DNA from 2 places in the Neobacillus sp. Soil_C_43 genome. Region 1 is predicted to be linked to the other one. Evidence: riboswitches for the same ligand, from Rfam matches in the RefSeq annotation. Region 1 holds a riboswitch; the other holds the start of a gene.
The links. Region 1 has a riboswitch for FMN ahead of AC3A54_RS01840 (ECF transporter S component). Riboswitches for the same ligand answer to the same signal wherever they lie in the genome.

Region 1 (8,087 bases):
TCTTTCTCTAAAAAGGCGAAAAACCAAATCATGGCTGTTACCTAGTTTGGCTACTGCAGCTGCATTGCTTCTATTTTTCATTTTGGTCCCTAAACTAATGGATGGAGCCCATTCTTCTTCTGATAAACAAGCAGAAATTACCTCGTTCAACACAGAAATAAAAGATGCGGATCAAAAGAAAAACTCGACTTTTGCCATGGATAAAGGTGAACCTTCTTCAAAAGAAAAGGCACAGTCAGGAACTCCTAAAAATGAGGTTATGACAGCGAGTACTGTAAAAACAGCCATCTATGCAGACGATGTTGGTAATGGAAAGGTGTTAACGTACTGGATTCCAGACCCACAAGGACAGATACTAATACCCGTTTCAACGGTTGTAGCAACATCTGATAATGAATCATGGCTGACACTATATAATGAAAATATGGCAAACTTAAAAGAGGAAGAATGGGGACTTACCGATTTTTATCCACTAAATGTTACGATGAGTGTAAATTCAGATCACACTACCATTCAAGTCGATGCTCCTCTAAATCATCAGTACGGACAAGGTTCAACTAATGAAACTAACTTTATTAATGTGATAAATAAGGATATATCTTCGAACAGTGATATAAAAAAAGTAAAATTTTCAACGAATGGTGAACCGGGAATTGAATTGGGTAATTTCGGTAATAAACAGGAAATAGATATTAATGCAGTAAAGAATCATGGTTATTTCTTTTATTATCCTACAGGAAGTGATGTTCCATTCCTAACACCGTCAACAACTATGTATACTGATATTAACAAAGCTTTAGATGCAATGAAAACGGATCAAACAGAATTAGGTCTAACGGGTTCTCTTTCACCATTGTTGCCGATTAGTGGCGTTTCAATTACAGATAAGACTTTAGTTCTATCATTTAAGGGGAATACGACTTTACAGAATAACCAAATGACAGTATCTGCATTTGAAGCCTTATTACTAACTGCTAAAGATTTTGGTTTAGAAAAAGTAGTAGTTAAGGATTCTCCGATTTTGCAATTGGGTCCATTTGATCTAACAAAGGAAAACCAAGTACCAGTAGCTCCGAATTTGCGTTCAATCCAATAAATGAAAAAGGTCAACCGTTTTAGGTTGATTTTTTTTGTATAAAATAACAATGGTCTCCAAATTATAACAAGTATGTGCAATTCCCTCTTCAAAAACCAATATGTTCTAAATAGAAGGGTTTTAACATAGTGTGGAGGAGAGGACAAGTTTAAGGAGGAAAAGAAAGGAATGCGTGACTACATAAAGAGGTTTCTTATTGCCATAATTATGGCGCTTTGTGTCAGTTTATTATTTTTAGGTGGACGACATACAGAGGCAGCAAGTACACCTGAGACGGCTGAAATAAAAGAGCGCTGGATTTGGCCGTCAGATGGGATTATATCTGATACCTATGGAACAAGAAATGGAAAACATAAAGGTATTGATATTGCCGGAAACTTAGATACCCCTATTCTTGCTGTTGAAGATGGTGTGGTTTTAAAATCCTATTTTTCTACTACATATGGTAATGTGGTATTTATAAAACACCCAAGTAATTTTGTAACAGTGTATGCTCATTTAAACAAGAGAAGTGTTATGGTGGGACAAAGCGTTAAACAAGGTGTTATGATTGGCAAGATGGGAAAAACAGGACAAGCTACAGGAACACACCTTCACTTTGAAACTCATCAATTAGAGTGGAGATACGATAAGAAATTTGCGTTGGATCCGGAAGTTCTACTCGGGAAAGCAGATGTGGGTGAAACAGTTCAAGGGGGAGTGGCTAGTATAGGTGATCATATACTAGAGGCTAGTTCACATTTCCACACGAGTGACGATAATAGCAAACTTCAAACAACTGAATCGTCAATAAAGGACACTTATATCGTCAAACAAGGTGATACCTTGTACTCTATTTCAAAGAAAAGAAATACAACTATAAATAAAATTAAAGAATTAAACCAGCTGACCTCTGATTTGATTAGGCCAAAACAAATATTAATTATCCAAAAATAGCTAGACCTGCAGACTGTAATTCTGCAGGTTTTTTCAATATATGTTACAAAAAAGAAAAATAGCAAACCTTTTACTTAACAAAATCTTTGTCCTCCATTATAATTAAACTTGTAATTTAATATCGATCTATCTTCGGGGCAGGGTGAAATTCCCGATCGGCGGTATTGAGCATTGCTCTAAGCCCGCGAGCCTGTATAGGCAGGATTTGGTGTGATTCCAAAGCCGACAGTATAGTCTGGATGGGAGAAGATGGAGGTTCTGCAGACGTTCAAAAATGATATCTCAATGGACGTTTATTAAGCGTACCTTTGTAAACTCCCTCAAGTTAATTGCTTGAGGGTATTTTTATTCTTGAGATCGTCTTTTTGCTGAACCTCTCTTCCTAACGTGATGGATCAAAAAGGAGAGAGGAAGATGGAAAAAATGAAGAAAACGAAGAAAATGAATGTTAAGGCTTATGTTTCAATTGGCATGCTTAGTAGTATTGCATATTTGTTAATGCTACTAAACTTTCCGCTGCCGTTGTTTCCGAACTTTTTATTTGTTGATTTTAGTGATATTCCTGCTTTAATTGCTGCATTAATTTTTGGCCCGATTGCGGGTATATTGGTTGAGTTTTTCAAAAATGTGCTTAATTATCTTGCGACTGGAAGCCAAACGGGAATTCCTGTAGGTCATATTGCTAATTTCCTAGCTGGTATTGTGTTTGTTCTTCCGACATATTATGTATACAACAAATTAAAATCAAAAAAAGGGATGACACTAGCCTTGGTTGTAGGAACTGTAACAATGGCTGTGGTTATGAGCATCCTAAATTACATTATCATTTTACCGGCCTATACGGTATTAATGGGATTTCCAGATATGCGAAATCTAGTCGTTCCAGCTATACTGCCTTTTAATATATTGAAGGGTGTCATGATGTCATTCATCTTCATGTTGTTATTTGTTCGGATGCAGTCATGGATTAATAAATTTTCAATCATTAAAGGTGCGTAAAAAAAACAAAGGTTCATTAGTGAACCTTTGTTTTTTTATTTTTAGTAATGGAAAACCCCTCCTATTTTAGGAGGGGTAGTAGCTTAAGAATATATTATTAGCAAAATATTATTCAAATTTAGTTGCATTACCATCAAATGGTTCGTCTGCAACTTTAATTGAATCAGTTGGGCAACCTTCAAATGCGTCCATCATATCATCGATTAATACATCTGGAATCTCAACGATACCTTCGTTATCATCAAGTGTTACAAATGCAATACCTTCATCATCGTAATCATAGATATCGGGTGCAGCTGCGCCACATGCACCACAAGCGATACATGTTTCCTTGTCAACAATTGTGTACTTTGCCATGAAAAAAACCTCCCAGTAAATTAACAAAAATATTCTTGCTAATTTCCATTGCAAAATGGAAACGCATAACTCATTTCTATTGTAAAACTGTATGGGCAACTTTTCAATAGAAAAATGTTATTATAGCCTTCTATCGGTAAATTGATTTTCTTAAAGTTACACAATTTTCAGCAACAAGTACCTCCATTTCATGTTAAAATAATAATAGAAAAATTGGATATTTTGTCGAATATAAACAGGAAAAAGTGGTGAGGTGGAATGAAGCAGATAGAATCCATTATTCTTTATTGCTTAAAACAACTAAATTGCGAGCGAACAGTTTATTCCATCTTTCATTTACTTAATGGAAAAAAGTCATCTCAAACGATTCAGGATGCCCATCTGTTTTCTTTGAAACATTTTTTTGGTATTTATGAACCCCTAAAGAGAGACACTTTTGAAGAGATTATCCAATCCATGATAAACCAAAATCAAATTTCCTCTCATGGTGATCAGCGATACCATCTTACCACTCATGGGAAGACACTCCTTGAAAAAAATCCACCAACGTCTTATTTGGATGGGTGGAATTATCATTCAATTACAAATTTATTTTGGGAAAGACTATCGTTATTCATTCAGGTTACTTCGAATCTCGTATACGGGGAGAAAAGATATATTCCCATACAAAAAAATAAAGAACACCACCAATGGTTGAAAAGCGTATTAAAAGAGATAAAAATTCCAAAGAAAGAAGTAGGTGAATTGGTTTTTGCTGAATTGGTCAGTTGTTTTGATCATTATAAAGGTGTAGACCCCTCCATTTTTGTTTTTCGGCTGACTGGTTTTAAACAGATTGGTTTAACGCCACAACAGACAGCTAGAAAGGTAGAGATGGATGTGCACGATTACCACCTTGCTTTTATTCAAATCCTTCATTATTTAATACAAAAGATTGGACAGGAAGAAGGTCAATTTAGCATTTTACCTTTACTTATTCGCGGCCTTAAACAAACAAATGAATTAACTCTATCATCTAGGAAAACATGGGATTTATTAAATCAGGGATATCCGCTCGACCACATTGCCAATCTTAGACAGTTGAAAATGAGTACTATTGAGGATCATCTTGTTGAATTTGCATTACATGTAAATGATTTTTCTATTGATTCATATGTGAGCAAAAATCTACAAGAGGAAATTTTATCCATTTCTCGAAAATCGGGAACAAGACAACTAAAGGTGATTAGGGACAAATTGAATACAGCAACATATTTTCAAATAAGGTTAGTCTTAGCGAAATATGGTGATAGATCATGGAACTAGAGATACTTTTAGAGAAATATTTTGGGTATCATTCATTTAAAACAGGACAAAAGGAAGTCATTACCTCCTTACTTGAAGGGAAACACACATTGGCCATGCTCCCTACTGGTACCGGGAAATCATTATGTTACCAGCTACCTGGTTATATCCTAAAAGGTCAGATTTTAATTGTTTCTCCACTTTTATCCCTTATGCAGGATCAAGTAGAGCAAATGAATCGGTTTGGAGAAAAAAGGGTCGTTGCATTGAATTCCTTTCTTCCTGTAGAAGAAAGGAACAAAGTGCTGAATCGGTTGAACAATTATAAATATATATTTATTTCTCCTGAAATGCTGGCGATTCCATTTATTATTAGAAGGCTTCAAAAGCTTTCCGTTTCATTGTTCGTAGTGGATGAGGCTCATTGTATTTCACAATGGGGCTTTGATTTTCGACCAGATTATTCAAAACTAGGGGATATTCGTCAAAAACTGGGAAATCCCTTAACATTAGCACTAACGGCTACTGCTACTATGAAGGTAAGGGAAGATATTATTGCATCACTTGGGTTGGAAGTGGTTAATAAAATTGAATCAACGATTGATCGTCCGAATATTTCTTTTTATGTTGAAGAATTGGCTAATTTCGATGAAAAGCAGAATCGTATAGTTGAACTTGTCTCTAAACTGCAGAAACCTGGAATCATTTATTTTTCAAGTAAAAAAATTGCCGAACAAGTGGCTTCTTTATTAGTTGAAAAAGGAATCTGTCAGGCTATGGCCTATCATGGGGGACTGGAGCAAAACACAAGGATTCTGATCCAACAACAATTTATTAATGATCAACTAGATGTAATTTGTGCAACAAGTGCCTTTGGAATGGGAGTGAATAAGGAAAATATTCGTTTTATTATTCATTATCACATGCCAATGCAAATGGAGTCTTATCTTCAGGAGATTGGACGTGCAGGGCGAGATGGCAGTCCTAGTATTGCGATTCTCCTATATTCTCCAGGTGATGAACAACTACCAATTCAGCTTGCAGAGGGAGAGCTTCCATCAGTACAGCAAATAGATTGGTTGTTCCAGCAAATTAGGCAAACCCAACAGTTGGACAATGGTGGAATTAATCTCCATAGTGACTTAAGAGATTTCGGAGGATTTACTGAAATACAGTGGAGAATAATGGAGGAGTTAATACACCATAGATATAAACCGGGTATAAGTATAAACACTTTACAAGATACAATTTCAGAGTTTGTTAAAGAAAGAATAAGGATCAAAAAAAGTAATATATTTCAAATGAGAAAATGGATTGAATCAACGACGTGCCGGCGTGAATTGATCCTGAAATATTTTGAAGATACACTCACCTCCAAGGTTTCATTATGCTGCGATAGATGTGGGATTCATCTAGAGAGCTATGAATCAAACGGAAATCTTTCATTAGGAAGACACAGTGATGGAGACTGGAAGGATTATTTAGCCAAAATTTTATTAAATAGCGAGATGAGTGAATGAAAAAGAAGTATAACGAATTAATCGCCAGCTTAACTGATAAAGAGCTACTTAAACATTTATATTTAACACAGGTCATTCTTTTAATCATTTCTTTCATTTTAGGGCTACTTTTATTTGACCATTTTTCTTATTTAAAGCCTTTCAATTTAATGGATCGGAACATAATTGCAATAGGTATTCCTGCAGGGGTGGCAGTAGTTATCTTAGATATAATATTAATGAGAATTTTGCCTTCTTCTTTTTATGATGATGGGGGATTGAATGAAAGAATTTTTAGGAATAAATCAATCCTTCATATCCTTTTCATTGCGGCATTTGTCGCATTTAGTGAAGAATTACTTTTTAGAGGGATCATACAAACAAAGGTTGGATTACTATTTGCCAGTATTATTTTTGCTATCATTCATTATCGATACCTTTTTAATTGGTTCTTGTTTTTAAATATTATTGTCCTTAGCTTTTTAATCGGTAGCATTTATGCTTTTACAAATAACTTAGTTGTTACAATTACTATGCATTTTGTCATTGATTTTCTTTTAGGTATATATATAAAATTTAAACGTTCACCAATTGATGTCCAACAAGAGGGGGGTCTCCATGAATAAAGAAGAACCATATAGGGACCAAGCGGAAAGGTTAAAACAACGAATTCAAAAAATAAATGAAAAAGTGGAGTACGGTGATGAATTACCTCCACGAGAACAAATCCATCGGCAAAAAAAGAAGAAAACAAAATGGAAGCTAAGATTTCCCGTGATTCGATTATTAGTCTTATGCTTTATCCTTTTACCCATTATTATCTTTAGTGTTATTTCATATCGTGATAGCGGTAAAAAAATCATAGGTACAGAAAAAACCTCAAGCGATTCTATCGGATATGAAACCATTAATCTCGACAATAATGAAGATGAAAGCAAGGCGGATTCTGTAAAAACTGAGGATAATATTCAAAACGATTCAAATGTGAGTAGTCCAGAGGAACAAAGTGAAGTTCCTTTGGTAGAAGAGAAATCAACCGATGATAGTAGTCAGCCAACCACCCAGAGTGTGCCTGCTAGTTCTAATCAAGCCCCGGGTGATCAACAACAAACAGATAAAAATAGTAGTACACAAACAGTAACAAAAAAAACAGAGCCCACTGTAAGAGTAAAATATCATACGGTCCAGCCTGGTGAGGGTCTATTCCGAATTGCAATGGATTATTACCAGTCTCAAAAAGGGATAGACATTATTAAAAAGGCGAACAATTTAACCAGTGAAAATATTTATGCTGGTCAAGTATTAAAAATCCCATTAAACAACTAACCGATCATCCTTTGGTCGGTTTTTTTATGGAAAAAAACATATTGTTTAGGACAAGTTCATAAGTATATAAGGAGAAATGGAGGGATAAGAATGGATTCTCCAATCCAATTACTTGAACATACCGACCAAGCAACTAAACAAATGTTAGAAAACGTGAGAAAACGGAAAAAAAAGTTTGATGATACAAAACTATGGCATTATATTTCGATATATGCGACTCTTTCCCTTGCTTTAATCTTTATGGCATATTTTTATTTTACGATTTATCTGCATTTTTCTTATTCTTTTTTAGCTGTATTATCCGCAACTATCAATGATTCATTCAGTGTGTCACTTTTATCAATCGTGCTTATTGGACTAGGGTCCATGAATGTGTTAAAACAACAAAAAGAGAAAAAGGAAAAGGAATATCAGGAACTAAGGTGTGAGATTGTCGATCGGAGTAAAGATTTATGGAAAAAGGAAGATGAATGGAAGAATCGTCATGTTGTGTTTGAAACTATGAAGAAAAAATACGATATTAACCTCTATCACGAAAAAAAATAAGAAGCAGAGTCGTTTCTGCTTCTTATTTTCATTAAAAGAACTTT
Region 2 (8,087 bases), on a different contig from region 1:
GTTAGCCTAACTTTGATCCCATGGGGATGAAAACTTGAATTGGTAAGAATATCCTTAACCACACCTGCAGTTAGTTTGCCGCTTCTTTGATCAGCCTTTAGGACAATTTTAACTGCCAATCCTGGATGAATATCCTTTCGGTTTTGGCCGTTAGACACCCATTTTTCTCCGTGAGTTACTTACTTTCTTGGTTTGCTGACTTTTCATTTTTTGTGTAGCATTAGCGTTATTTGATGAGGCATTCCCTGCAGTCGCTTTATTTTTCTTATTTAAAAGCTGCTGTTTCATCGCTTCTTGTAAACTGACCTTCTTTTTTGTTTCCTCTGTTTGGTTTGTTTGATTTATTTCACTCATAAAAATCCTCCTATAATAAACGTTACCTACAGTATAATCTATTTTTTTCTATATTAATAATGAATCCTTACAGTTGAAAGAAATTTTTAGGACGGAATTCCTTAATTTTGGCATAACGTCCTATATTTTTAATACGTATGTAGTAGTGGGTACATGTTAACCGATTGATAATCAATACTAATTTATAATTATTATAAATTAGTATTGATTTTAATAAGATTTATATTATAATCTAGTTAAGTTTAAAAAATAGTTTACGAGGTGATTAGATGAGTAATATTAACAAGCATTTAACAACAGGAAATGGGGCACCAGTTGGTGATAATCAAAATTCTATGACTGCTGGTTCACGAGGCCCAACATTACTTCAAGATGTACATTTACTTGAGAAATTAGCACACTTCAACCGTGAACGAGTACCTGAGCGTGTAGTACACGCAAAAGGAGCTGGAGCACATGGCTATTTTGAAGTGACCAATGATATGTCCAAATACACAAAGGCAAAATTGTTCAATGGTGTGGGAAAACAAACTCCAATGTTTATTCGATTCTCAACTGTAGCTGGTGAACTTGGCTCAGCTGATACGGTTCGTGACCCACGCGGCTTTGCTGTGAAATTTTACACCGAAGAAGGAAACTATGATTTAGTAGGAAACAATACACCTATCTTCTTTATTCGTGATGCGATTAAATTTCCTGATTTTATTCATACGCAAAAAAGAGATCCAAAAACTCACTTGAAAAATCCAAATGCTGTTTGGGATTTCTGGTCCTTATCACCAGAATCTTTGCACCAAGTGACGTATTTAATGGGTGATCGGGGATTACCAGCTACACTTCGTCATATGAATGGATACGGCAGCCATACCTTCAAATGGGTAAATCAAGAAGGTGAAGCTGTTTGGGTAAAATATCATTTTAAAGCGGAGCAAGGTGTCAAAAACATGTCACCTGATGTGGCAGCAAAATTAGCAGGTGATCATCCGGATTATCATACAGAAGATTTATATAATGCCATTGAAAATGGTGACTTCCCTGCATGGAGACTCCATGTTCAAATCATGCCATTTGAAGATGCTGATACGTACCGCTTTGATCCATTTGATGTGACGAAAGTATGGTCACACAAGGATTATCCACTAATTGAGGTAGGTCGTATGGTCCTAAATCGTAATCCTGAAAACTACTTTGCTGAAGTAGAGCAGGCGACATTCTCTCCTGGAACAATGGTTCCTGGTATTGAAGCATCACCGGATAAAATGCTTCAAGGTCGCATTTTTGCTTATTCTGATGCCCATCGCTATCGTGTAGGACCAAACCATAATTTACTTCCAATTAACCGTCCTAAGGCAGAGGTAAATAACTACCAACGTGATGGTGCAATGCGTTCTGACAATAATGGAGGCGGCTCTGTTTACTATGAGCCAAACAGCTATGGTGGACCAAAAGAAGCACCAGAACATAAACAGACTGCATTCCAGGTTTCAGGTGTAGCCGAGCAGGTAGCTTATGACCAAAATGATCACTATACGCAGGCTGGTGACCTTTACCGTTTAATGTCCGAAGAGGAAAGAGCACGACTTGTTGAAACCATTGTTGGCGCAATGAAGCCAGTTGAAAGAGACGATATTAAACTCCGTCAAATTCAGCATTTTTATAAGGCAGATGCAGAGTATGGTGAGAGAATAGCTAAAGGCTTGAATTTAGCCATTCCACAAGAAGTGAAGTAAAACAGCAAGATTATCAAACAAGTAAGGGCCGTTCATAAAAGCTGAACGGCCTTTTTTCATGGTATTATGTAGATAGTAAAATTATGGAGGAATTGGTATATGAATCAACCAATTGCAATTGTCACTGGGGCTTCAAGTGGTTTTGGACTATTAACAACAATAGAGCTGGCAAAAGCCGGTTTTCAAGTAATCGCAACTATGAGAAATAAAGAAAGAAGCGGGGAGCTCCTAAAGGAAGCAAATAGACTTACAATACAATCGAATTTGATTGTATGTGAACTTGATGTTACCTCTGAGGCTTCGATTGAACAATTAGCTGCTCGGATTAAAAGCATAGGCCGGGTAGATGTTCTAGTGAACAATGCTGGCTATGCTGCGGCCGGGTTTGTTGAGGAAATTACAATGCAGGAATACCGAAAACAATTCGATACTAATTTCTTTGGCGTCATAGCAGTAACCAAGACTGTTCTTCCTTTTATGAGGAGTCAGGGGAAAGGGAAAATTATTAATGTAAGTAGCATAAGCGGGAAAATCGCCTTTCCAGGTCTATCACCTTATGTTGCTTCCAAACATGCTTTGGAAGGTTGGAGCGAAAGCTTACGATTAGAGTTATCACCGTTTGGGATCGCTGTCACTTTAATTGAACCAGGGTCCTATAAGACCAATATCTGGTCGTCAGGTAAACAAGTTACCACACTATCACTACAAACAGATTCACCCTATTATAAATATATGAAGAGTATCGAGGAATACATTTCTTCAGGGGAAGGACAGTTTGGTAACCCTAAGGATGTAGCAGAGAAAATAGCCAGTATTGCTTCAGAAGAAGGGTCTAGTTTAAGGCATCCAATTGGAAAAGGAGTGAGGACAACTCTCCTATTAAGGAATCTCATCCCATGGAAACTTTGGGAGAAGATTTTTATTAAAAAACTGCATCGATAAAAGATAATACAAAAAACTCAAATAATCTACAAATTTCTACAAAATCTTCTTCTTTTTCCTATTAAACTAGTACTTAGTTACTAGGAGGGAAGATAGTGTTAATAAACAGAATAATCATTTTTGTGCGCTATTTCTTATTGATTTCACAGGGGGTCTTGGTTCAAATAGTAAAAGCTGATAAAAACCAAGAATTTAATACCCTTCAGGCAGATCTAGGCCAATACATAAAGCCATACCAAGGAAAAGTGACCCTTCGTTATCAAAATCTAGTTACAAATGAAGGTTATTCATTAAATAGCAATACTGAAGTGCCAGCTGCAAGTACCATCAAGCTTCCGTTAGCTTTATACGTGATGAAGCTTGCAGATGAGGGGAAAATTGACTTAAACGAAACATTAACATATCAAAGCCGGCATTATTATGGCGGCAGTGGTGTCATCCAAAATGACAAGGTAGGTTCGGTCTATACCATTGATGAACTTGTCGAAAAAGCGTTGATTTATAGTGATAATATTGCATTCATTATGTTAAAAGAGCGGGTGGGACCCAATCAGTTTGTTTCATTTTTAAAAAGCCTCGGAGCTGAGTATGCCTATCCAGGTGGAAGGAATACGACCTCAGCTGACGATTTAACTCTATATACAGGAGAACTTTATCGTTACGCAAATCAAAGCGCCAATGGAAAAAATCTTGTCCAGTACCTAGAACATACGGTTTATAATACAACGATTCCACAGGGAATTAAGGATGTGCCAGTTGCTCATAAAGTTGGAATGATTCCAATGAATTTAATTTACAACGATGCTGCTATTGTTTTTGCTGATGAACCGTTTACCTTAGCTATCACGACAAGAGGGATTGCCTATGAAAAATCACAAGAGGTGATCGCAGAAATCGCCTCAATCGTTAACAATCATCATCAGTTGATTGCAAATGAGAGAAGTGAAAAGCTGGCGATAACGACAGGAGCTAAAATTGACAGCATACCAATGTCTATTGAAAAAGGATCCTTTTATTATGACTTTTTAGAAAGAAAACAGTTTGGGAATTTGTCTAACCCTTTTAATGACAATGGGTATTTTGGAAGGTTCTCACCCTACCAGCAAATCGTTGCTATTCAAATTGAAACAAAGATTCTTCGCACACCATTTGCAACTGATAATTTTACAATTAATTGGAAACGCTAGGTGTAATAAGAGCGCGAAGGAGCATCCTAGTGAATCTGAATGTAATATACGGGGCCATATATATTTTTTCAGCAATTAAATGGGGAGATTGGAAAAACTGGAAAGCTTATTATCCCACCTTTCTCTTTTTAATGGTAGGTGATTTGGTCTATCAATATTTGTTCTATAAGCATAGTATGTGGGAATATGTACCTGTAGGAAGTGATAAAGGTTGGGCTAAGCACACTCATATAGCCTTTTTGGTGATGTTAATTAAGTATCCCGTCACTATAAGTATATTTCTCGGCAATATGCCGAAGTCTTTCAAAAAGAAACTAGTGAATATCCTTTTTTGGACTTTTATATATACGCTAAATGAATATGTTGATTTAAAATTAGGGGCATTGGTTCATAAGAATGGATGGAATTTAGGTTGGTCGACCATTTTTAGTTTGGTTATGTTTTCGGTTTTAGCGATACATTATTATAAACCACTTTTAGCTTGGATTCTGTCTGCCCTCTATGCCACTTTCTTATGGAATGTTTTTGATATTTCATCAAGTATTTTAAAATAAATGGTTTTCTCAAAACATCCTTTTATAAGGTTGTTTTTTTTTCTAAAATGGCTCTGTTATACTTGTCTGTTGATTTCCGCTCCAGGTGCTTCGCTTTCCGTGGGCGTTTCGGCGAGCCTCCTCGGCGCTTGCGCCTGCGGGGTCTCCCCTGAACCGTACTCCCACAGGAGTCTTCGCACCTTCCGCTCCAATCAACATGGTATAAAAATCAACATTATTCTTTAACAGAGCTTCTAAAATAAGAAATAACACAGGAAGTCGAAATATTTTTGCAGGACTTTAAGGGATATTATTAGAATAATAGAAATATGATGGAACAAAGGGGGGATTAGCTTGGGAATCCAAGTAATTGAAAAAGATGAAATTAAGGTTGTGGGAATTTCGTGGACAGGTACTTACGCAGAAGTAAGCACCATCCCGAGTCTCTTTAACAAAATGGAAGCACGTTTGCAAGAAGTACCCTATCAGACAAAAGAACCCTTTCTTATTGCACCTTTTCATAGCAGGGAAACAGAGTTCACCTATTACGTTACGACCCCTGTAGATAAACTTGACGCGATCCCAGAAGGAATGGTTGGATTTACGATTCCAAGTAAAAATTATGTATACACTACCCATAAAGGAACACCAGAGGAAGTAGAAAATACATACATTCGACTGTTCAATTGGATGAAAGAATATGGATACGAGCAGGATCACCATGCGTTAAGTTTGGAAGTTTATAAAGAAGAGCATAAACATCAAAATGCAGTAGGAGATCTTCATTTTGAAATTTATTTACCTGTAAAGACTTATAAGGAATAACAGCCGGCCTTGTTTTAGGGCCGTTTTTTCATTTGACACTTAGATTTTACTTTTTAGGTCTGGGACATTTTCCTTTACTGTTTGAATTAAGTATAATAACATTTAATATATCTAAATAATTCCTTCGGGGTCAGGTGAAATTCCTAACCGGCGGTGATGAAGCCATGCTTCTTAGTCCGTGACCCGTTTATCCCCTTGGATAGACGGTGGATCTGGTGAAACTCCAGGGCCGACAGTTAAAGTCTGGATGGGAGAAGGAAAAACGAGGTTTATGGGTAGGGTGTAGTATACCTATTTTTAAGCTTTTATTTCCCAATGTCTTTTAACGACCCTGAAGAATGATTTTCTTCAGGGTCTTTTTTAATCCTTTTCAAAGGAGAAGAAAAAATGAACGATAAATTTTACATGAATCTAGCTTTAGATCTTGCCAAAGGAACGTTAGGTCAAACTACTCCAAATCCTGTGGTAGGTGCTGTTCTGGTGAAGAATGGGCAAATTATCGGAATGGGTGCCCATCTAAAAGCAGGTGAACCACATGCAGAAGTACATGCCATTCAAATGGCGGGTGAAAAAGCGAAAGATGCTACTTTGTATGTAACACTTGAGCCGTGTAGTCATCATGGAAAAACACCACCTTGCAGTGACCTGGTGATTAGGACTGGGGTAAGGAAGGTGTTTGTTGCAACAACTGACCCAAATCCACAAGTAGCAGGGACAGGAATAGAGCGAATCAAAAAGGCAGGAATTGAAGTGGAGGTTGGCTTAATCCAAGAGGAAGCTCGTGAGCTAAATAAAGTCTTTTTTTATAACATTCAAACAGGCCTGCCGTATGTCACATTAAAATCGGCAGCAAGTTTAGATGGGAAAACGGCAACAGTAACTGGTGAGAGTATGTGGATTACGGGTGAGCAAGCAAGAGCCGATGTTCATCAGTTTCGCCATCAGCATGACGGGATATTAGTTGGTGTTAATACCGTAATAAAGGACAATCCATCTTTAACAACAAGAATGTCTTATGGTGGGAAAAATCCCATTCGAATTATTCTCGATACGCACCTAAGAACGCCAATAAATTCCAAGATTGTTACTGATCATCAAGCACCGACTTGGATTGTGACAGGGAATGATGTAGCCCGTGAGCGAATCCATCTTTTTATGGAATGGGGCGTTGAAATAATCCAAATGGAAACGAACCACATACGTATAAAGGATTTACTTGTTATTCTCGGAAAAAGAGGAATAACTTCACTTTTTGTTGAAGGTGGCGCAGAAGTGCATGGCAGCTTTTTAGAGGAACGATCTTTTCAACAGATCATTACCTATATTGCACCAAAATTAATTGGCGGAAAATCGGCGCCAACTTTATTTGGTGGACATGGGATCGAAAAAATAGCTGAAGCCGTTTCATTGAACATTAAACAAGTGGATAGGATTGGTAATGATATAAGAATCATTGCAGAACCTATGTAAGGAGAAGAAACTAGTATGTTTACTGGAATCATTGAAGAAATAGGAAGCATTGCCAATATTCAAAGAACGGGTGAATCATTTGTTTTGTCGATTGAAGCGAAAAGAATACTTGAAGATGTGCACCTTGGTGACAGTATTGCTGTCAACGGAGTATGTCTGACCGTCACTTCTTTTTCAGGAAAGCATTTTACCGTTGATGTCATGCCTGAAACGGTGAAAGCGACGAGCTTACATACAATAAAGCGTGGTTCAAAAGTTAATTTAGAGAGAGCGATGGCTGCAGGGGGAAGATTTGGAGGTCACTTTGTGTCTGGCCATATTGATGGAACTGGGGTCATTAAAAGGAAACAGGCGCTTGAGAATGCGGTTTATTATGAAATTGAAGCAAATCCGGATTTACTGCGATATGTCATATTAAAGGGATCGGTTGCAGTAGATGGGACAAGCTTAACAGTCTTTGCTGTAACGGAGGACAGCTTTACTTTATCGTTAATCCCTCATACATTAGCTGAAACAGTACTAGGATTAAAGAGCTCTGGGGATATTGTGAACCTCGAGTGCGATATGATCGGTAAATATGTAGGTCATTTTATAACAAACCTAACAGATGATTCAAAGCAAAAGAGCCGAAAAGGGATAACTGCTAATTTTTTAGAAGAAAATGGATTTTATTAAAATATTTCCTTTGGAACGCTATGGGTTAAGTGATAAAAAAAGGAGTGGTTTGGCATGTTTAATACGATCGTGGAAGCTTTATCGGATCTGAAAGAAGGCAAGGTTATCATTGTTTGTGATGACGAGGATAGAGAAAATGAAGGGGACTTTATTGCCCTGGCTGAAAAAACTACCCCCTCTGTTATTAATTTTATGGTCACTCACGGCAGAGGGCTGGTATGTGTACCAATAGAAGAAGAGTTAGCGCAAAAATTAGATTTAATGCCAATGGTTTCTAAAAACACGGACCCACACGGAACCGCCTTTACAGTCAGTATTGATCATAAGTTTTCAACGACAGGTATTTCCGCCTATGAACGGTCAGCAACAGT

Region 2: it holds a riboswitch for FMN, as region 1 does, so the genes downstream of both, ribD (bifunctional diaminohydroxyphosphoribosylaminopyrimidine deaminase/5-amino-6-(5-phosphoribosylamino)uracil reductase RibD) here and AC3A54_RS01840 (ECF transporter S component) in region 1, are expected to answer to the same signal.

Annotation. Positions count from the first base shown of each region.
Region 1 covers NZ_JBDGJV010000001.1:344,849-352,935, reverse strand. The annotation lists gene AC3A54_RS01850 (hypothetical protein) at 1-1,096, shown strand, start outside; gene AC3A54_RS01845 (peptidoglycan DD-metalloendopeptidase family protein) at 1,265-2,032, shown strand; FMN riboswitch at 2,157-2,287, shown strand; gene AC3A54_RS01840 (ECF transporter S component) at 2,447-3,031, shown strand; gene AC3A54_RS01835 (ferredoxin) at 3,140-3,388, opposite strand; gene AC3A54_RS01830 (YpbB family protein) at 3,647-4,693, shown strand; gene AC3A54_RS01825 (RecQ family ATP-dependent DNA helicase) at 4,684-6,192, shown strand; gene AC3A54_RS01820 (CPBP family intramembrane glutamic endopeptidase) at 6,189-6,797, shown strand; gene AC3A54_RS01815 (LysM peptidoglycan-binding domain-containing protein) at 6,790-7,497, shown strand; gene AC3A54_RS01810 (DUF2663 family protein) at 7,588-8,043, shown strand; gene cotJC (spore coat protein CotJC) at 8,075-8,087, opposite strand, start outside.
Region 2 covers NZ_JBDGJV010000003.1:160,276-168,362, reverse strand. The annotation lists gene AC3A54_RS07145 (YwbE family protein) at 1-158, opposite strand, end outside; gene AC3A54_RS07140 (hypothetical protein) at 151-354, opposite strand; gene katA (catalase KatA) at 624-2,084, shown strand; gene AC3A54_RS07130 (SDR family oxidoreductase) at 2,184-3,026, shown strand; gene AC3A54_RS07125 (serine hydrolase) at 3,122-4,213, shown strand; gene AC3A54_RS07120 (CBO0543 family protein) at 4,243-4,767, shown strand; gene AC3A54_RS07115 (GyrI-like domain-containing protein) at 5,101-5,571, shown strand; FMN riboswitch at 5,688-5,834, shown strand; gene ribD (bifunctional diaminohydroxyphosphoribosylaminopyrimidine deaminase/5-amino-6-(5-phosphoribosylamino)uracil reductase RibD) at 5,959-7,041, shown strand; gene ribE (riboflavin synthase) at 7,057-7,716, shown strand; gene AC3A54_RS07100 (bifunctional 3,4-dihydroxy-2-butanone-4-phosphate synthase/GTP cyclohydrolase II) at 7,771-8,087, shown strand, end outside.